Regions from separate parts of the Mesorhizobium sp. C395A genome, predicted to be linked through region 2. Evidence: predicted binding sites of a transcription regulator. Region 2 holds the regulator's gene; each other region holds the start of a gene.

What was found. The regulator PhoB, encoded in region 2, activates phosphate uptake and scavenging genes when phosphate is short. The targets are predictions, from matches to a motif close to TGTCATNNANCTGTCAT.
Region 1: the regulator PhoB is predicted to act here: its motif matches at 3,273-3,289, upstream of NLY37_RS27165 (ceramide glucosyltransferase).
Region 3: the regulator PhoB is predicted to act here: its motif matches at 4,773-4,789, upstream of ppk2 (polyphosphate kinase 2).

The regions. Positions count from the first base shown of each region.
Region 1 is NZ_CP100473.1:5,586,575-5,593,140, forward strand. It holds gene NLY37_RS27145 (aspartate aminotransferase family protein) at 1-518, shown strand, start outside; gene argF (ornithine carbamoyltransferase) at 537-1,448, shown strand; gene NLY37_RS27155 (Hsp33 family molecular chaperone) at 1,557-2,588, shown strand; gene apaG (Co2+/Mg2+ efflux facilitator ApaG/CorD) at 2,775-3,167, opposite strand; gene NLY37_RS27165 (ceramide glucosyltransferase) at 3,389-4,540, shown strand; gene NLY37_RS27170 (O-succinylhomoserine sulfhydrylase) at 4,552-5,742, opposite strand; SAM riboswitch at 5,800-5,877, opposite strand; gene NLY37_RS27175 (2'-deoxycytidine 5'-triphosphate deaminase) at 6,018-6,566, shown strand, end outside.
Region 2 is NZ_CP100473.1:4,097,161-4,103,726, forward strand. It holds gene NLY37_RS20015 (sugar ABC transporter permease) at 1-1,012, opposite strand, end outside; gene xylF (D-xylose ABC transporter substrate-binding protein) at 1,157-2,197, opposite strand; gene NLY37_RS20025 (ROK family protein) at 2,464-3,699, shown strand; gene phoB (phosphate regulon transcriptional regulator PhoB) at 3,730-4,419, opposite strand; gene phoU (phosphate signaling complex protein PhoU) at 4,436-5,140, opposite strand; gene pstB (phosphate ABC transporter ATP-binding protein PstB) at 5,182-6,006, opposite strand; gene pstA (phosphate ABC transporter permease PstA) at 6,024-6,566, opposite strand, start outside.
Region 3 is NZ_CP100473.1:1,190,859-1,197,424, forward strand. It holds gene NLY37_RS05810 (multidrug efflux MFS transporter) at 1-1,002, opposite strand, end outside; gene NLY37_RS05815 (GntR family transcriptional regulator) at 1,153-1,818, shown strand; gene NLY37_RS05820 (DUF982 domain-containing protein) at 1,928-2,161, shown strand; gene NLY37_RS05825 (hypothetical protein) at 2,234-2,392, opposite strand; gene NLY37_RS05830 (glycosyl transferase family 90) at 2,571-3,542, shown strand; gene NLY37_RS05835 (aldo/keto reductase) at 3,563-4,606, opposite strand; gene ppk2 (polyphosphate kinase 2) at 4,850-5,770, shown strand; gene NLY37_RS05845 (dihydrofolate reductase family protein) at 5,960-6,566, opposite strand, start outside.

The DNA.
Region 1 (6,566 bases), 1.5 Mb from region 2:
TCGCGCATGAATGGACCGGCGTGACGCCCGACATCATGGCGATTGCCAAGGGCATTGGCGGCGGCTTCCCGATGGGCGCGTGCCTCGCCACCGACGACGCTGTCGTCGGCATGACGGCAGGCGTGCATGGCACCACTTTCGGCGGCAATCCGCTGGCCATGGCGGTCGGCAACGCTGTGCTCGACGTCGTGCTGGAAGACGGCTTCCTCGAAGACGTCCAGCGCAAGGCATTGCTGATGAAGCAGGGCCTGGCGGCGGTCGCCGACGAATTTCCCGATGTCATCGAAGGCATCAGGGGCAGCGGCCTGATGCTTGGCCTGAAATGCGCCATGCCAAACACCAAGGTCAACATGGCGCTGCGCGACCAGCATCTGCTGGCGGTGCCGGCCGGCGACAACGTCATTCGTCTGCTGCCGCCGCTGACCGTCACCGACGCCGAGATCGGCGAAGCGCTCGATCGCATCCGCGCCGCTGCCAAGGGCCTGACCGACGCCATCGCCGCGGCCGCCGCGAAGTAATCCCGAGAACCATTCCCGATGAGCCTTCGCCATTTCACCGATCTTTCCGCCGTTTCCGAAGGCGATCTGCGCCTGATGCTGGACGATGCGGTGGTGCGCAAGGCGCGCCTCAAGGCCGGCGAACGGACCAAACCGCTCGAAGGCAAGGTGCTGGCCATGATCTTCGACAAGCCGTCGACGCGCACGCGCGTGTCCTTCGACGTCGGCATGCGACAGCTCGGCGGCGAGACCATCATGCTGACCGGCACCGAAATGCAGCTCGGCCGCTCCGAGACCATTGCCGACACCGCCAAGGTGCTGTCGCGCTATGTGGACGCCATCATGATCCGCACCACGTCGCATGAGCGGCTGCTCGAGCTGACCGAGAATGCCACGATTCCGGTCATCAACGGGCTGACCGACGACACCCATCCCTGTCAGCTGATGGCCGACATCATGACCTTCGAGGAGCATCGCGGTCCGGTTGCCGGCAAGACCATCGCCTGGACCGGCGACGGCAACAACGTGCTGCATTCGCTGCTCGAAGCTTCGGCGCGGTTCCGCTTCAACCTGAACGTCGCAGTGCCGGAAGGCAGCGAGCCGGCGCAAAAGCACATCGACTGGTCGAAGTCCAATGGCGGCAAGCTGCACTTCACCCGCTCGCCCGAAGAGGCCGTCGACCAGGCCGACTGCATCGTCACCGACTGCTGGGTGTCGATGGGCCAGGAACACCGCGCCCGCGGCCACAATGTCTTCTCGCCCTATCAGGTCAATGCGGCGCTGATGGCCAGGGCCAAGCCCGACGCCCTGTTCATGCACTGCCTGCCGGCGCATCGTGGCGAGGAAGTGACCGACGAGGTCATCGACGGTCCGCATTCGGTGGTCTTCGACGAAGCCGAGAACCGGCTCCACGCCCAGAAGGCGGTTTTGGCCTGGTGTCTGGGCGCTTGATCTCCAGGCGCTTGATCTCCAAGCGCTTGATCCGGGGCGGCGCGATGCCTATTTGCGCCCCATCACGCAAATCAAGCGCGTTTGGACGCATGCACCCCTCCGGGCCGCATGGCCGCGCCCTGGAGCTTTGTCATGTTGGAAACGCATCAAGTGACTGAACATCACCCCAAACTCGGCGAGTTCGGCTATGCCGGCGACGATCATGTCGTGCCCTTCGAGGTAGGCCCGCTCGACGTGCGCGGCCGCACCGTGCAGCTCGGGCCGATGCTCGACGCCATCCTCAACCGTCATGACTATCCCGAGCCGGTCGCCCGCCTGCTGGCGGAAGCCTGTGTGCTGACGGTGCTGCTCGGCACTTCGCTCAAATTTGAAGGCAAGTTCATCCTGCAGACCCGCACCGACGGGCCTGTCGACATGCTGGTCGCGGATTTCTCCACGCCCTCGGCATTGCGCGCCTATGCGCGCTTCGATGCCGACCGGCTGGAGGCCCTGGTGGCCGCAGGCCAGACCTCGCAGCAGACGCTGCTGGGCAGCGGCGTTTTGGCGCTGACCATCGACCAAGGCGCGCACACGCAGCGCTATCAGGGCATCGTCCAGCTCGACGGCGAGACGCTGGAAGACGCCGCGCGCACCTATTTCCGCCAGTCGGAGCAGATCCCGACCGACCTCCGGCTGTCGGTGGCCAAGCTGCTGACGCCCGGCCCCGGCGGTGCGCGCGAGCAGTGGCGCGCCGGCGGTATCCTGGCGCAGTTCCTGCCGCAGTCACCCGAGCGCATGCGCGTGCCGGACATTTCGGGCGGCGACGGCGATCCGCGTGACGTGACGCAGGAGCCGGCCGACAATTCGTGGCGCGAGCTGGTGGCGCTGCTCGGCACCATCGAGCCGACCGAGCTGATCGACCCGACCATCGGCGCCGAGCGGCTGCTCTACAGGCTGTTCCACGAACATGGCGTGCGCGTCTTCGGCGGCGTGCCGGTCGCCGACCAATGTTCCTGCTCAAGGGACAAGATACGCGGCATCCTCGAGGGGTTTTCCGCGCAGGAGATCAAGGACAGCACCGAAGATGGCGGCATCCACGTCGCCTGCGAGTTCTGCTCCAAGCAGTACGACTTCGACCCGGCGGAGTTTGCAGCTCAGTAGCATCTCTTCCTTCTCCCCGTTCACGGGGAGAAGGTGCCCGAAGGGCGGATGAGGGGCAGCGCGAACTTTGGTGAATGGCCGCGCATAGCCTACGTCATGTGCGTGGAAGATAACCTCATGAGTCCGGCGGCGCCCCTCATTGCACTGCCGGGCATTTCTCCCCGTATAGAGATGGGGAGAAAACCCCTAATTCACCGTCCGCCGCGTCCCCGGCAGATCCAGCGAAAACGCGGGAATAGCGACGTCGAACGTCTCGCCCTTTTTGTTGCGCATGGTGTAGTGGCCGACCATGAAGCCGGAGGGCGTCGAGAGCGGGCAGCCTGACGTGTATTGATAGCTGTCGCCGGGATTGAGCTCAGGCTGGTCGCCGACCACGCCGGCGCCGCGCACTTCCTCGATCCGGCCGCTGCCGTCGGTGATGTGCCAGTAACGCGACATAAGCTGCACGAAATCGTCGGACTGGTTGTCGATCGTCACCTGGTAGCCCCAGACATAACGGTTCTCCGCCGGGTCCGAGCGGTCCTCCAGGTAGAACGGTCTGACCTGCACTTTGATGTTGCGCGTGACGGCGCGATACATGGGCTGCTCCGGTTGCGCGGCAAGGAACATTTGTCGCGCTATGCGGTTTGATACGCGCACAACGGCATGTCCTGCCAGCCTCAAAGCGGAGGTGCCGACAAACAATGTCATTTAAGTGACACATGACAGTGTTGGTGTGCGCAAACCTTGCCGGCGCCTCAAGGCCCATCTGTCGACTGACAAAGCAGCCGCGAGCGGCCTTTCCGGAGTGACCAGATCTCATGGAACTAGCTCTCACAGCCGCCTTCGCTTCCTCCGCTTTGCTTCTTTCCAATCTCGCCAGCATCCTGCTTGCTTCGTCGAAACTGCAAGCGCGTCGCCTTATCCCTCCGCCATCCGACGAGCAGCCACCGGTCTCGATCGTCGTGCCGTCGCGCGGCGTGGAGCCGTTCACACAAGAGACGCTGCAGCGAGCCTTCTCGCTCGACTGGCCGCGCTACGAACTGATCTTCTGCGTCGCTCACGCCGACGATCCCGTCGTCAAACTGATAAACAGGGCGATCGTCCTGTTTCCCAACGTGCCGGCCCGGCTGCTGATCGGCGACGACCGCGTCAGCAGCAACCCGAAGCTCAACAACTGCGTCAAGGGCTGGGAAGCGGCGCGCAATCATTGGGTTATTCTGGCGGATTCCAACGTGCTGATGCCTAGGGATTACGTCCAGCACCTGATGGCGGCCTGGCGGACCAATACCGGGCTTATCTGCTCGACGCCGATCGGCTCGCGGCCGGAAGGCTTCTGGGCCGAGGTCGAATGCGCGTTCCTCAACACGCTGCAGGCGCGCTGGCAATATGCCGGCGAGGCGCTCGGTCTCGGCTTTGCCCAAGGCAAGAGCATGCTGTGGAACAAGCCGATGCTCGATACCAGTGGCGGTATCCGCGCGCTGGCCGCCGAGATCGCCGAGGATGCTGCTGCAACCAAGCTGGTCAACGGACTGGGCCTGCACGTCAATCTCGTTGCCTCGCCTTTCGAGCAACCACTGGGGCAGCGCCGACTTGCCGACATCTGGTCGCGCCAGGCGCGCTGGGCGCGGTTGCGCCGCGTCACTTTCCCGCTGTTTTTCGCACCCGAGATCCTGACCGGCGTCGCCGTGCCGTTGGCGTTGGCGCTGGTGGCGGCCGCAAGTGCCGGCATCAGCCTGCCGGCCACGGTGTTGGCCGTGCTGACGGCGGCCTACATTCCCGAATGCGCGCTGGCCGCGGCCAAGGGCTGGCACCTGTCGCTGCGCATGGTCCCGGCGATGATGGTGCGCGACATGATGCTTCCCGCCATCTGGGCGCGCGGCTGGCTGAGCGGCGCCGTCGACTGGCGCGGCAACATCATGACCATCGGCACCAAGACGGCCGAACTGGAAGAGGTTTCGTCGGGAGCGTGACGCCTCGCGGCCTATCCGGCGGCCTTCAGCGCCTGCGCAACGTCCTCCAGCAGATCGTCCGTATCCTCAAGACCGACCGACAGCCTGAGCGTTCCCGGCCCGATGCCAAGCTCGGCGCGAGCTTCGTCGCTGAGGTTCTTGTGCGTGGTGGTCGCCGGATGGGTGATCAGGCTCTTGGCGTCGCCGAGATTGTTGGAGATCAGCACGATGTCGAGCGCGTTCTGCAAGGCGAAGGCCGCCTGCTTGCCGCCCTTGACGTCGAGGCAGATCAGCGTCGATCCGCCCGTCATCTGCTTCTTGACGATGTCGGCCTGCGGGTGGTCGGCGCGGCCGGGATAGATGACGCGGGCGATTTCCGGCCGTCCTGCCAGGAAATCCGCGATCTTGGCCGCGCTTTCCGTCTGCTGGCGCACCCGAACCGGCAGCGTCTCCAGGCCCTTGAGCAGCGTCCAGGCGTTGAACGGCGACAGGCTCGGGCCGGTGTGGCGGAAATAGTCGTGCAAATTCTCGTCGATCCATTTCTTGTCCGACAGGATGATGCCGCCGAGACAGCGTCCCTGGCCGTCAATGTGCTTGGTCGCGGAGTAGACGACGATATGGGCGCCGAGCTGCAAGGGCTTCTGCTGCAAGGGCGTGGCAAAGACATTGTCGACGATCAGCCTGGCGCCGATCGAGGTGGCGAGCGCCGCCACCGCTGCGATGTCGACCACTTCCAGCGTCGGATTGGTCGGGCTTTCCAGGAAGAACAGTTTCGTGTTCGGCCGCACCGCCTTTTCCCAGTTGGCGATGTCGGTGCCGTCGACCAGCGTTGCCTCGATGCCGTATTTCGGCGCCAGCGTCTCCACCACCCAGCGGCAGGAGCCGAACAGCGCGCGCGCCGCAACGATATGGTCGCCGGCCTTGGCGCTGCACAGGAGCGCTGCCGTCACCGCCGCCATGCCGGACGCCGTGGCGCGCGCATCTTCGGCACCCTCCAGCGCGCACATGCGCTTTTCGAACATGTCGACGGTAGGGTTGGCATAGCGCGAATAGATGAAGCCCGGCTCCTCGCCCTTGAAACGGGCCTCGGCAGCCTGCGCCGTCTCGTAGACATAGCCTTGGGTGAGGTACATCGCTTCGGACGTCTCGCCGAACTGGGAACGCAGCGTTCCCCCGTGCACGAGTGCGGTCTGAGGTTTCCAGTTACGCTTCTTGGTGCTCATCGCTTTTGTTCCAGACACAAAAAAACCGGCCGCGAAAGTCGCAACCGGTCCATATGGCCTTGCGGCCCGACGGTCCTTTAGCGACTTGTTTAACGTGGCTGCAAGCCGACCGGCCAAATCACCACGGGATAACGACCCTTTAGACCTCACCTGCGCTTGCGTCAATTGCCGGCTTCATTAAGAGGTTTGTACCAGGCAGGTTCCGCAATAATATCCAGCGGTTTTGCGGCAAGAACCTGCCACAAAGAGACCGACCTTGGAGCGGAGCCAGCCTTTTGCGGCAGACAGGCATTCTTCCCGATCAGGACATTTCCGCGCTGTTTCAGTCCGGCGCGCTGAAGTCGCCGCGCGCGCTCGATGTCGACCAGGTGCAGCCGGCGAGCCTCGATCTCAGGCTCGGCGACAAGGCTTTTCGCGTGCGCGCCTCCTTCCTGCCGGGTCCCGATCATCTGGTGGCCGACAAGCTTCACCGGCTGAAATTGCATGAGTTCAGTCTCGCCGAGGGCGCGGTGCTGGAAACCGGCTGCGTCTACATCGTGCCGCTGCTCGAAAGCCTGGCGCTGCCCGCAAACGTGTCGGCCTCGGCCAACCCGAAGAGCTCGACCGGCCGGCTCGACATCTTCACCCGGGTGATGACCGATCGCGGCCATGAGTTCGACAAGATCGCCCCCGGCTATCACGGGCCGCTTTATCTCGAAGTCAGTCCGCGCACCTTCCCGATCGTCGTACGCGCCGGATCGAGGCTGTCGCAGATCCGCTTTCGCACCGGCAACGCGCTGTTGTCGGAGGCAGAACTGAACGAATTGCACCGCGCCGAGATGCTG
Region 2 (6,566 bases):
ACACCTTCATGGTCACCCAGCGCGTGTTGATGCCGGCGAGTTCCGCTGCCTCCGGATTGCCCCCGATGGCGAAGACATAGCGGCCGAAACGCGTGCGCTTGGTGATGAACGTCATGATGATGCCGACAATCACCGCCATCAGCACCGGTATGGCGATGCCATGCGCGATGAACAGCCCGCCTTCGGGAACGGTGATGCCGTTCTGCTGTGCGTACTGGCGCACGATGCCGATCGGCCATGGATAGGAATTGGCGATCCACACGGCGCCGAGGATGGCCGCGCAAGTGACCACGCCAAGCAAGGTCTCGGCCCAGACGGGGCGCAGTGGAAAGCTGAAGCGCTTGCGCTGCGAGCGACCGTTGAGCAGCGCGAAGGCGACCGCCGCGCAGGCGACGATGCCGACGATCCAGCTGGCAGCGGCGCCAATCGAGCCGCGTGGTCCGCCGCCCATCAGCTGGAAGGTGGCGTCGAGTGGCGCGACCGTGCGCCCGCTGGTGATGAGCCATGCCATGCCACGCCAGACCAGCAGGCCACCAAGCGTCACGATGAAGGCCGGAACCTGCATATAGGCGATGATGAAGCCCTGGAACGCGCCGATCAGCAGACCAAACACCACGCCGGCGGCAAGCGCGACGACCCAGAGCCAGGGGTTTCCAAGCTGGAAGCCGATGACGCGAATCAGGAATTCGGCCTGTGCCACGCCCATGATCATGCCGATCACGCCTTCGACCGAGCCCACCGAAAGGTCGATGTTGCGCATCACGATGACCAGTACCATGCCGGTAGCCATGATCGCGACCGAGGACGTCTGCACCGACAGGTTCCAAAGATTGCGCGGCGTCAGGAAAAGCCCGCCCGACAGGATATGTATGCCGACCCAGATGACCAGCAGCGCGCCGACCATGCCGAGCATGCGCGTGTCGAGCTCGGTCGCCTTCAGGAACCGGGCGACCGCGCCGAGTTCAGACGCTCGTGCCGTATCGGCCTGCGGATTTGAGGTCGTGTCGGTCATGATGTCCTCCAGCGGCTTGCCGTCTGGCGCGGATGCCGGACCACAGCCTAGAAGTTTGCCGCCCATGGCGGAAACACACAATTCTCGTAGAGAAAACGCCGCGGCTTGACAGCCGCGGCGCCTCATTTCTTCAAGTCGTCGAGATCAGTCGCAAGCCGCGACGCTGCCGGCGGCGACGCCCGTGCAGACTTCGTCCTTCTTGATCCAGCCGGCGTCGATGACGACGTTGAGGTTGTCCTTGGTGATCGCGACGGGGGTCAGGAACAGCGACTTGACGGTGTTGCCGCCAGGCGTGGTAAAGTCCTTGGCGCCGGCAATGTCGCCCGTCTTCTTGCCATCGGCAAGCTGCGAGGCGATCTCGGCGGCGTTCTTGCCGAGTTCGCGCGCGTCCTTCCACACCGACACCGTCTGCGTGCCGAGCGCGATGCGGTTCAGAGCGGCATGGTCGCCGTCCTGGCCCGAGACCGGAACCGTTCCGGCGAGGCCCTGCGCCGTCAGCGCGGCGACAACGCCGCCGGCGGTGCCGTCATTCGCCGCAACCACGGCATCGACCTTGTTGTCGTTGGCGGTCAAGAACTGTTCCATGTTCTTCTGGGCGTTGGCCGGCAGCCAGCCATCGGTATAGGCCTCGCCGACATTCTTGATCTTGCCCGAGTCGATGGCTTCCTTGAGCACTTCCATCGAGCCCGAGAACAGGAAATCGGCATTCGGATCCGAGCCAGAGCCCTTGATGAAGACATAGTTGCCTTCGGGCTTCGCCTTGAACACTTCGCGGGCCTGCATGCGGCCGACTTCCTTGTTGTCGAAGGTCAGGTAGAAGACGTCCTTGTTCTCGATCAGGCGATCATAGCCGACGACCGGAATGCCTTCGTCCAGCGCCTTCTGCACCGCCGGGCCGATGGCCGAGGCGTCCTGCGCCAAGATGATCAGCGAGTTGGCGCCCTGCGAGATCAGGCTTTCGACGTCGGTCAGCTGCTTGCCGGGATTGGACTGCGCGTCGGCCGAAATGTACTTGTCGCCGGCGGCTTCGATCGCCGTTTTCATCGCCGCCTCGTCGGTCTTCCAGCGCTCTTCCTGGAAGTTCGACCACGACACGCCGATGACCTTGTCCTTCGCCTGCGCGACCGACATCAGCGCCAGCGACATGGCGACACCCGCCAGCATGGCGGCTGCAAATCTGTTCATTATAACCCTCCCTGCGCCGCCCACGGCGCGACAAAACCGGCCCGAAGGCCTGCACAAAGAGGCTCCATTTTTTCGAGCCTCGAAAAAATACTGGTTCAATGATAAGGCACTGTCAACATCGATTATGATGGATTCTGATGGCGTTGCCGAATTTTTTCGAGCTCCGCAATAAACAATGACAGGGCTGCCGGCGTCTGCCAATATTTGGCTGGTGCCGTCGAACGCCTTCACTATCATGAGGCGCGAGGAGGCCGGGAGGAAAACAAATGTCGGTTGGGATCCGCCACGACGATCTGCGCCGTCGCAACCGTGCGATGGTGATTTCGGCCGTGCGCCGGGGCGGCCAGCCGTCGCGGACCGAGATTGCGGCGACCACCGGCCTCAGCCATTCGACGATATCGGCAATCTCGTCTGATCTAATTCAAGAAGGCATCCTGATTGAAGGCAAGCCTGGCGAGACCGGCTCGCTGAAACGCGGCCGGCCGCAGGTCGGCCTTGGCCTCAACCCGGAAGCGGCGGCGGTCATGACCGTGGTGCTGTCGCTGAACTTCCTCTCCGTCACCGTCATCGACTATGCCGGCCAGGTGGTCGCGGAAGAACAGCGCCGGCTCGACACGCTGACCATGCCGCGCGACGAGCTGATCGGCGAATGCGTAGCAATCGTCGGGCGGCGTCTCGCGGACCCGGACCTCGATGTCCAGAGCATCGCCCGCATTGCCATGGGCATCCAGGGCATCACCGATTCGCAGGCGCGGGCCATGCTGTGGTCGCCAATCACGCCACTGACCGACATTGCCTTCGCCGACATGTTGGAAGCGGAATTCGGCATTCCTGCCACCATGGAGAACGACTGCAATATGATGGCGGTGGCCCTGCAATGGCGCCAGCCCGAGCGCTACCGCGACAATTTCATCGCGATCCTCTTGTCGCACGGCATCGGCATGGGGCTGGTGCTGAAAGGCGAACTGTTCACCGGCACCCATTCCTCGGGCGGCGAGTTCGGCCACATGATCCACCGTCCGGGCGGCGCGCTCTGCCGCTGCGGGCGGCGCGGCTGCGTCGAGGCCTATGCCGGAAACTACGCCATCTGGCGCAGCGCCAAAATGATGAGCGAAGATGCCGAGCCGGTCGATATCGGCGACGCTGATATGCGCGCACTCGCCGCGCGCGCCCGCGAAACCGATGGCCCGGAGCGCGAAGCCTATCGCAAGGCCGGTGAGGCGCTCGGCTTCGGCCTCGGCAGCCTGTTTGCGCTGATCGACCCGGCGCCTGTCGCCATGGTTGGCGTCAGCGCCGCCGCCTTCGACCTGATCGAGCCGGCATTGCGCGAAGCGATCGCCCAGACCGCCGGCGGCCAGCACTCGAAGTCGATCTCCTTCGACACCGAGCCCAACGAGCTGCCGCTGATCCGCGAAGGCTGTGCCATGCGCGCGCTCGGCTTCGTCGATCAGGAGATTTTCGCGCCGGGCATTCAGGCCAAATCCGGCAAGCATGTCGCCTGAATGGCCGGCAACGGCGCGACGCGCAGCATCCTAGTCTTCCCTGATCGCGTAGCCGGCGCCGCGAATGGTACGGATGACATCCGGCATGCGGCCGTTGTTGACCGCTTTGCGTAAGCGCCCGACATGGACGTCGACGGTTCGCTCGTCGATGTAGATCGTCTCGCCCCAGACATTGTCGAGCAGCTGGCTGCGCGAGAACACGCGGCCGGGATGGCGCATCATGAATTCGAGCAGCCGGAACTCGGTCGGTCCGAGCCTGATCTCGCTCTTCTTGCGGTAGACACGGTGCGACTCGCGGTCGAGCACGATGTCGCCGACCTTGAGCACGCTGGACAGCACTTCCGGCTTGGAGCGGCGCAGCAGCGCCTTCACGCGCGCCATGAACTCCGGCGTCGAGAATGGCTTGACCAGATAGTCGTCGGCACCGGTGGACAGGCCGCGCACGCGATCGCTTTCCTCACCGCGCGCGGTCAGCATGATGATCGGCAGCCGCTCGGTTTCGGGCCGCACTCTAAGCCGCCGGCAGAGCTCGATGCCGGAAACAGCGGGCACCATCCAGTCGAGCACCAGGAGATCGGGCACGTTTTCCTGCAGGCGGATCTCGGCCTCGTCGCCGCGTGTCACCACCTCGACGTGATAGCCTTCGGATTCGAGGTTGTAGCGGAGGAGCACGCCTAGCGGCTCCTCGTCCTCCACGACCATGATGCGTGGCGCGATCATAGGCAGTTCACCCTCATCAGGCCGGCGTGGCCATCGCCGTCTCGTCCTGCTTCGGACGATTGGCGGGCAATTGCTGGCCGGTCAGCACATAATACGCATTTTCGGCGATGTTGGTGACATGATCGCCGATGCGCTCAAGATTCTTGGCGCAGAACAAGAGATGCGTGCAGGCGGTGATGTTGCGAGGGTCTTCCATCATGTAGGTCAAGAGCTCACGAAACACGGACGTGTATTTGACGTCGATGCGCTCGTCGTCATTCCTGAGTTTTGCAAGAGCTGCCGCATCGGTGGCGGCATATTCCTCGACGACGCCTTGCACCTGGATCAGCACCAGCTGCGCCATGGCATCGATGGAGTGCGAGAGGTCGCGCGGCGTGACGCTCAAGCCCACGGTGCCGACGCGTTTGGCGATGTTCTTGGCGAGATCGCCGATGCGCTCGAGGTCGCCGGCCATGCGGATCGAGCCGACCACGGCGCGCAGATCGTTGGCCATCGGCTGGCGCTTGGCGATCAGCGTGATGGCGCGGTCGTCCAGTTCGCGCTGGCGCGCATCCATGATGGCGTCGTCGGAAACGACACGCTGTGCCAGCGCATTGTCCGAATTGAGCAGCGCCCTGGTCGAGCCGCTGACCATCGAGCCTGCCAGATCGCCCATGTCGCGGATCAGCTTGCTGATCTGCCCGAGCTCTTCATCGAAGGAGGCGACGGTATGTTCACCCATGATCTTGGTCCTCGTGCCTGAAAATTCACCCGCCGGACGGCTCAGCCGAAGCGGCCGGTAATGTAGTCCTGGGTGCGCTTGTCGTCGGGGTTGGTGAACATCTTGTCGGTGGCGCCCTCCTCGACGAGATAGCCGAGATGGAACATCGCCGTGCGCTGCGACACGCGCGCCGCCTGCTGCATCGAGTGGGTGACGATGACGATCGTGTAGTTCTGGCGCAGTTCGTCGATCAGCTCCTCGACACGGGCGGTGGCGATCGGATCGAGCGCCGAGCAGGGCTCGTCCATCAGGATCACCTCCGGCGACACGGCGATGGCGCGCGCGATGCACAGGCGCTGCTGCTGGCCGCCGGACAGGCCGGTGCCGGGCTCCTGCAGGCGGTCCTTGACCTCGTTCCAGATCGCCGCCTTCTTCAGGCTCTGCTCGACGATCTGGTCCATGTCGGACTTGCGCTTGGCCAGCCCATGGATGCGCGGGCCGTAGGCGACGTTCTCGTAGATCGACTTCGGGAACGGGTTGGGTTTCTGGAACACCATGCCGACGCGGGCGCGCAGTTCGACGACATCGATGTTCTTGTCGTAGATGTCGTCTTCATCGAGCGTGATCTTGCCGGTCACCCGCGCCAAATCGATGGTGTCGTTCATGCGGTTGAGGCAGCGCAGGAAGGTCGACTTGCCGCAGCCGGACGGGCCGATCAGCGCCGTCACCTGGTTCTGACGCACGTCGAGATTGACGTCGAACAACGCCTGCTTCTCGCCGTAGAAGACGCCGACCTTGTCGCCGCGCATCTTGATGACTTCGTTCGACTTGGCGTTCATTTTGTCGCCCACTGCATTCTCAAGGGACTGTTCGGTCATGATGTTCATACCAAATTGCCTTTTTTCTACCAGCGCCGCTCGAAGCGGCGCCGGAGCACGATCGCGGTGATGTTCATGGCCATGAGGAAGACGAGCAGGATGATGATGGCGCCGGACATGCGCTCGACAAAAGCGCGCTCAGCCTCGTTTGCCCACATATAGATCTGAACCGGCAGCGCGGTCGCCGGATCGAAAGGCGTCGTCGGATAATCGGCGACGAAAGCGACCATGCCGATCAAGAGCAGCGGTGCTGTCTCGCCGAGCGCACGCGCCAGGCCGATGATGGTGCCGGTAAGGATGCCTGGGGCGGCAAGCGGCAGGATGTGATGGAACACCATCTGCATCTTGGAGGCGCCGAGACCTAGGGCCGCCGAGCGGATCGACGGCGGCACCGCGGCGAGGGCGGCGCGCGTGGCGATGATTATGGTCGGCAATGTCATCAAGGTCAGCACCAGGCCGCCGACGAAGGAAGCCGAGCGCGGCATGCCGAGGAAGTTGATGAACACGGCAAGGCCAAGCAGACCGAAGACGATCGACGGCACCGCCGCGAGATTGTTGATGTTGACTTC
Region 3 (6,566 bases), 2.9 Mb from region 2:
CAGCACCAGACCCATAAGGAACCGCAGCCCGACCAACTGCCAGCTCTCGGTGACGAAGGCCTGCGGTATCAACAGCAGCGCCGAGACGGCCAGCGATGCGACGATGACGTTCCAGTGGCCGATGCGGTCGGCGAGTTTGCCCAGCCGTGACGCCGACAGGATGGCGCCCAGCGCCGCCGCCGACATGACGACACCTGAGACCAGGGTCACCCGGCTTGCGTCCGCGACCAGTTGCTGGACGTAAACGGTGATGATCGGCTCGATCGACATGTTGGCGAAGGTGAACAGCATGCCGGTCGCCAGCATGGCCACGACAGGGCGTTTGTCGGGGATCTGCGCCCAACTTCCCTTTGGTTTCTCCTCGCGTTTTGCCTGCATTGGCGGGCGAGGCATCTCCTTTATCAGGAACGTCGTCGCCAGCGCCGCCAGGAAAATGACGCCGCCCGCGATGAGGAAGGTGGCGCGAATACCGATCAATGGCGGCAGCGCGCCGCCAAGCAACGGGCCGACCAGGGAGCCTGCGGTGATGCCGGCCGACAGCACGCCGAGCGCCCAGCCGGAGCGCTTCTTCGGCGTCTGCATGGCGACAAGGATCGTCGAGCCTGAGGAATAGCCGCCGGCAAAGCCGATCAGCAGGCGCAAAAGCACCAATTGCCAGACGGTCTGCACCATGCCGGTCAGCGACATGCAGATCGCCATGCCGAAACTGGCGCGCACCAGCATCACCTTGCGGCCGTAGCGGTCGCCGAGCCGCCCCCACAGCGGTGCGACAAGGGCCGCGGCAAGGAAGGTGGCGCCGAAGGCGATGCCGGACCATTGCACGATCGCCGCGTGGCCCACGGCGCCCAGCTGTTCGACATAGAGCGGCAGGAACGGCAACAATAGCGTCATCGCCACAAGCGTGCTGAACGATCCGGCAAAGCACACGAACAGGTTGCGCCGCCAATGAATGTTGTAGGCGGAAGGCGCTTCGGCGGCCTGCGCTGCACTGTCCTGCGGCATGTCCTGTCCTGTCCGCTTGCTGCGGATACCATTTTGGGATACCAAGTTGGTACCCTCATGGACGCAAAGCCCGGCTGCTGTCAATCAGGCGCTCTCAATGTGATCGGCAAGACCAACGGGCAAGGCCGATCGCCAGCAATGGAAGCAACTATGTCGCAGATGCACATCGTAGAAAAAGCGCTTCGCGAGATGATCCTTGGCCTCGAGGTCGGTCCTGGCGAGCGGCTGACGGAGCGCTGGATCGAGAGCCGCTTCGGCGCCTCGCGCACGCCGGTCAGGGCAGCCCTGCTGCGGCTGGAGACGGAAGGGCTGATCTGCCGCGACGGGCGCGGCTGGACCGTGTCGCCGATCAACCTTGCCGAACTGGAACAGATCGCGGTGTACCGCGAAGCGGTCGAGGTCGCGGCGGTCAGGCTGACTTCGGCGCTGGCCGACAGGAGCGCAGCCGATGTCATCGAGGCGATGCTGGACTCCTGCGACACTGCCACGCCGCGCGAGGAATGGCACCGCGTCGGCATGGATTTCCATATCGAACTGGCGCGGCTCTCCGGCAACGAGTTCCTGTTTCGGGCCGTGCGCGATGCCATGACGCGGCTGTCGCGGGCGCGCTGGCTGGAGGTGCGCGACGAGGCGGCCCTTGGCCGCGCCTGGAGCGAGCATCACGCCATTCTGGCGGCGGTGCGGGCCGGCGATGCCGATGCGGCGGCGGCGCGACTTTCGGCCCATATCGCCGGCAGCCGCGACCGCCTGGTGACGTCGTTGCACAATGACCGGCGCGGCCTGCGCGCCAGGGGTTTTGCCGTCGTCGCCGCTTGATACTGGTCACGAAAACGAAAGAACGCCGTCGCGATCCGCTTTCGGCCTCGCTTCGCGGACGCCGATGGCGTAAGAGGCGGCCATGGAAAACAACCGATTTGAAACACCCGTGACCGTTAAGTCGGGCACGGAGGGAAGCACTCAGCTCTTGCGTACGGTGCGCGAGGCTTCCGATTACCTGCTCAACAGCTGGCCCGGCAAGCGCAGCCCCAAGCACCGCGAAGCGCTGCAGGCCTGCCATGACGCGCTGGCCGGCGACAAGCCGGCGATGATAGCAAGACGCGCCTTCATCGCCGCCGCGCGCGAGGTCAACGTCTTCGTCAGCGACAAGGCCCCGGCCTGATCACATCGGCCTGATCAGACCGGCATTTTGCCAGGATCCGGCCCGTTTCGTGGGCCGGTGATCCTGTCTTGCCTATTTTTCTGTCTCGGTGTCGGTTTTCGAACTTGCCTCGTTCTCAGGCTCGGCGCGCTCCTTGGCCGCGACCTTGGCGGCGAGCTTCTCCGCCTTCTTGGCGGCCTTCTGCCGGTCGCGCTCTTTGCGTTCCTGACCGTAATTCGGTGGTCGAGCCATATCGTTTCCTTTCGCTGTGCCTGATCCTGCCTAGAAGCATTGGCCGGCAAACACAACAGCGCCGCGAGGGCAGATGCCAGCGGTTCTGGACTTGCGTGATGGCGAACACAATGGTTTAGAAAAGGCTGCGGGACAGTTGCTGGAGCCGCCGCCGACCGATTTCGAATCAAAACGACCGATGGCCACGCTTCAAAGAAACGCACAGAAGCTGATCTACTATGCGCGCAACGCCATGCGCGACATCGCGCCGCCGGTTCTTTTCCGGCGCCGGCTCGGCCGGCTGCTCGATCAGGCCAGGCTTTCCGACGCATCGGTCCGCCAGCGGCTCAATTACTACAACACGCTGCGGGAGCCTTTTAGCCCCAGCCCCGAGGCCGTGCCGGTCAGCCGGCTGCCGTCGGACCGCAGCATGTACTATTACGATCTGAAGGAGTTCACCCGTTATTTCGACCCAGGTCTGCGCATCGACCTGGAATTCGGCGACGTCATCGAAGTGCCGAAGATGCCGTCGATCGTCAAGGACCGGCCGATAGCCGGCGACAACGGCAACGGCGTCCTATTCAAGCTGAACAAGTTCCGTCATTTCTACATGCCGGCCGACGATGTCGCCTTCGCCGACAAGCATCCGCTCGTCGTTTGGCGCGGCGAACTCAACAATCCGATCCGCACGCTGTTGCTGGACGCAGCCCGCAATCTGCCGTTCTGCGATGTCGGCACGCCGAGGGCGACAGCACCTGCGGAATACCGCAAGCCCTATCTCAGCATCGATCAGCAGCGCCGCTACCGCTACATCATCTCGCTCGAAGGCAATGATGTCGCGACCAATCTGAAATGGATCATGAGCTCGAACTCGCTCTGCCTGATGCCGCCGCCGACTTACGAGACCTGGTTCGCCGAGGGGCAGCTCGAGCCCGATGTCCATTATGTGCCGCTGGCGCCCGACTTCAGCGATCTGGCCGAGCGGGTGCATCATCTCGAGCAGCATCCGGCCGAGGCCCAGCGCATCGTTGCGGCGGCCAACGCCTATTGCCGCAAATTCGCCGACGAGCGGGCCGAGCAGGCGATCTGCCTGCTCGTGCTCTACAAATATTTCGTGCTCAGCGGCCAGATCGAGCCCGATCCGCAGGTCTGGCGGTTTATCGCGGGCTAGCGGCTTCCGGCGCCCTTAAGTCAGATGACGCTGCGGTCCATAACCAGATCGGCCGGGCCGAAGCGGTCCTTCGCCGTAAACTGCTGGTGCCAGTAGGGATAGAGCACCGGCGGCCGGCTGACGGCATCGAGACGCTGGCGTTCATCAAAGGACAGCGTCAGGCTTGCCGCGGCGAGATTGTCTTTCAACTGGGACTCATTGCGTGCGCCGATCACCAGCGAACTGACGGCTGGCCGGCCGAGCAGCCAGGTCAGCGCCACCTGGGCCGCCGAAACGCCGCGTGCCGCACCGATGTCGACCAGCACATCGACGATCCGCCACAGACGGTCTTCGTCGCGGATCGGCGGTTCCGACCAGCCGCCGATCTGGCGCGCCGTCGGGCTGTCGCGGCGGTATTTTCCCGACAGGAGGCCGCCGGCGAGCGGGCTCCACACCAGCACGCCAAGGCCCTGGTCGACCGAGATCGGCAAGAGCTCATACTCGGCCTCGCGTGCTTCCAGCGTGTAGTGGATCTGCTGGGTGACGAAGCGCGGCTGGTGCTGGCTGTCGCTGATGCCCAGCGCCTTCATGACCTGCCAGCCGGAATAGTTGGAGCAGCCGACATAGCGGATCTTGCCCTGGGCAACCAGCGTGTCGAGCGCGGCGATGGTTTCCTCGAGCGGCGTCGCGCCATCCCATTCGTGCAGGAAATAGATGTCGATGACATCTGTCCTGAGGCGCTTCAGGCTCTTCTCGCATTCGCGGATCAGATGATGGCGCGACAGGCCTTCGTCATTGGGGCCCTTGCCGATCCGCATGCGCGCCTTGGAGGCGATCAGCACGTCGTTCTTGCGCTTGCCGCCGAGCGCCTCGCCGATGATCTCTTCCGACAATCCGTTCGAATAGACATTGGCGGTGTCGATGAGATTGATGCCGGCATCGATGCAAGTGTCGATGATGCGCGAGGCCTCCGCGAGATCGGAATTGCCGACGGCAGCGAACGGCCCGCTGCCGCCGAAGGTCATGGTTCCCAAGGTCAGCGCCGAAACTTTCAAGCCGGAACGGCCAAGCGTGCGGTATTCCATGTCAGATCCTCGTAGTTTTGGTGGGGAGGCGGTTTTAGCAGGAAAGGGCGGGGAAGCCCGAACGGGTCCGCCATTTGTAGGACAATTTGAGCGGCTTGTCGCCATCCCAGGGCGATGGATCGGCAATGCTCGCTGGTTTGCAGTGATGACCGGCTGGCCGGCGGCTTGCAATAAAACCGTCATTGGCGGCCTATATCGAGTCGGCTCAGGGTTTCATGTCAGCCGGCAAGCGGAGCAGTGGAAATGACCGAGTTGAAGCAGAATTCTCCGGCCAGGGATTGGCTGGAAGCCGAACTCGCCGACACGCTCGACGAGGACTATGAGCTTGAAATGTCGGAGCCGGCGCTGTCGCTGGAGATCGCCAAGATCTACAAGAACGCGCATCCGCCGTCGATCGACCGCATGCAGTATTTCCGCGACCTGATCGGCTTGCAGTCGGAACTGATCAAGCTGCAGTCCTGGGTCGCCTACCACAAAAAGAAGCTGGTGGTGGTTTTCGAAGGACGCGATTCCGCCGGCAAGGGCGGCGTCATAAAGCGCATTACCCAGCGCCTTAACCCGCGCATCTGCCGCGTCGTGGCGCTGCCGGCGCCGACCGAGCGCGAAAAATCACAATGGTATTTCCAGCGCTACGTGCCGCATCTGCCGGCCGGCGGCGAGATCGTGCTGTTCGACCGCTCCTGGTACAACCGCTCCGGCGTCGAGCGGGTGATGGGCTTTGCCGAACCCGATCAGGTCGAAGAGTTCTTCCGCGACGTGCCGGAGTTCGAGCGCATGCTGGTCCGCTCCGGCGTCACGCTGGTCAAATACTGGTTCTCGATCACCGACGAGGAACAGCAGATGCGCTTCATGATGCGCATCCACGATCCGATGAAGCAGTGGAAGCTGTCGCCGATGGACCTGCAGTCGCGCGTGCGCTGGGAGCAGTACACCAAGGCCAAGGAAGAGACGTTTGCCCGCACCAACATCCCAGAGGCACCGTGGTACATCGTCGAAGGCAACGACAAGAAGCGGGCGCGGCTGAACTGCATCGACCATCTCCTCAAACAGCTGCCCTATGAGGACGTGCCGCACGAAGAAATCACGCTGCCCGAGCGGGTGTTCAACCCGGAGTACGAGCGCCAGGTCCTGCCGCGCGAGCTTTACGTGCCGGAGAAGTATTGAGCACTTTTCCTTCTCCCCGTTTCACGGGGAGAAGGTGCCCGAAGGGCGGATGAGGGGCAGCGCCGGCATCGGCGAATTCACAGTCGTCGGACGCTGCTAACCTCCAAAAGCAGCGCTGCCCCTCATTGCCTGCCGGGCATTTCTCCCCGTAGAACGGGGAGAAAGAAGCCTGCGCCTATCACTTCGCCACTACACCCGCTTGATCGTCACATGCGTGGCGAGCGCTGTCGCCACCTGCTCGGTGCACTGGTAACCCAGCTTCAGCATATCCAGCCCGGCAAACAGGCTCTCGCCCCTCCCGAGCAACACTGGCGACACAGCCAGATGCAACTCGTCGATGAGCTTCTCCTTGAGATATTGCCGGATAGTGGAAACGCCGCCGCCGACGCGGACATCCTTGCCGCCGGCCGCAGCCTTTGCTTGTTCGAGCGCGGCGTGGATGCCGCCGGTAACGAAGCGGAAAATGGTGCCGCCTTCCATCACAATGGAGTCACGCTTGTAGTGGGTCAGCACGAAGGTCGGCACATGATAGGGCGGGTTGTTGCCCCACCAGCCCTTCCAGTTCTCATCCGGCCATTCGCCGCGGATCGGGCCGAACATGTTGCGGCCGAGGATCCAGGCGCCGACATTGTCGAAGCTGCGGACGGTGAACCGGTCGTCCACATCGGTGCTGCCGCCATCCTTGCCGACCATCTCGTGGAAGGTGCGGGTGCCGGTCATCCATTTGTGCAGATCTTCGCCACCAACGCCGAGCGGATTTTGCAGGTCCTGGTCAGGACCGGCGCCGAAACCGTCG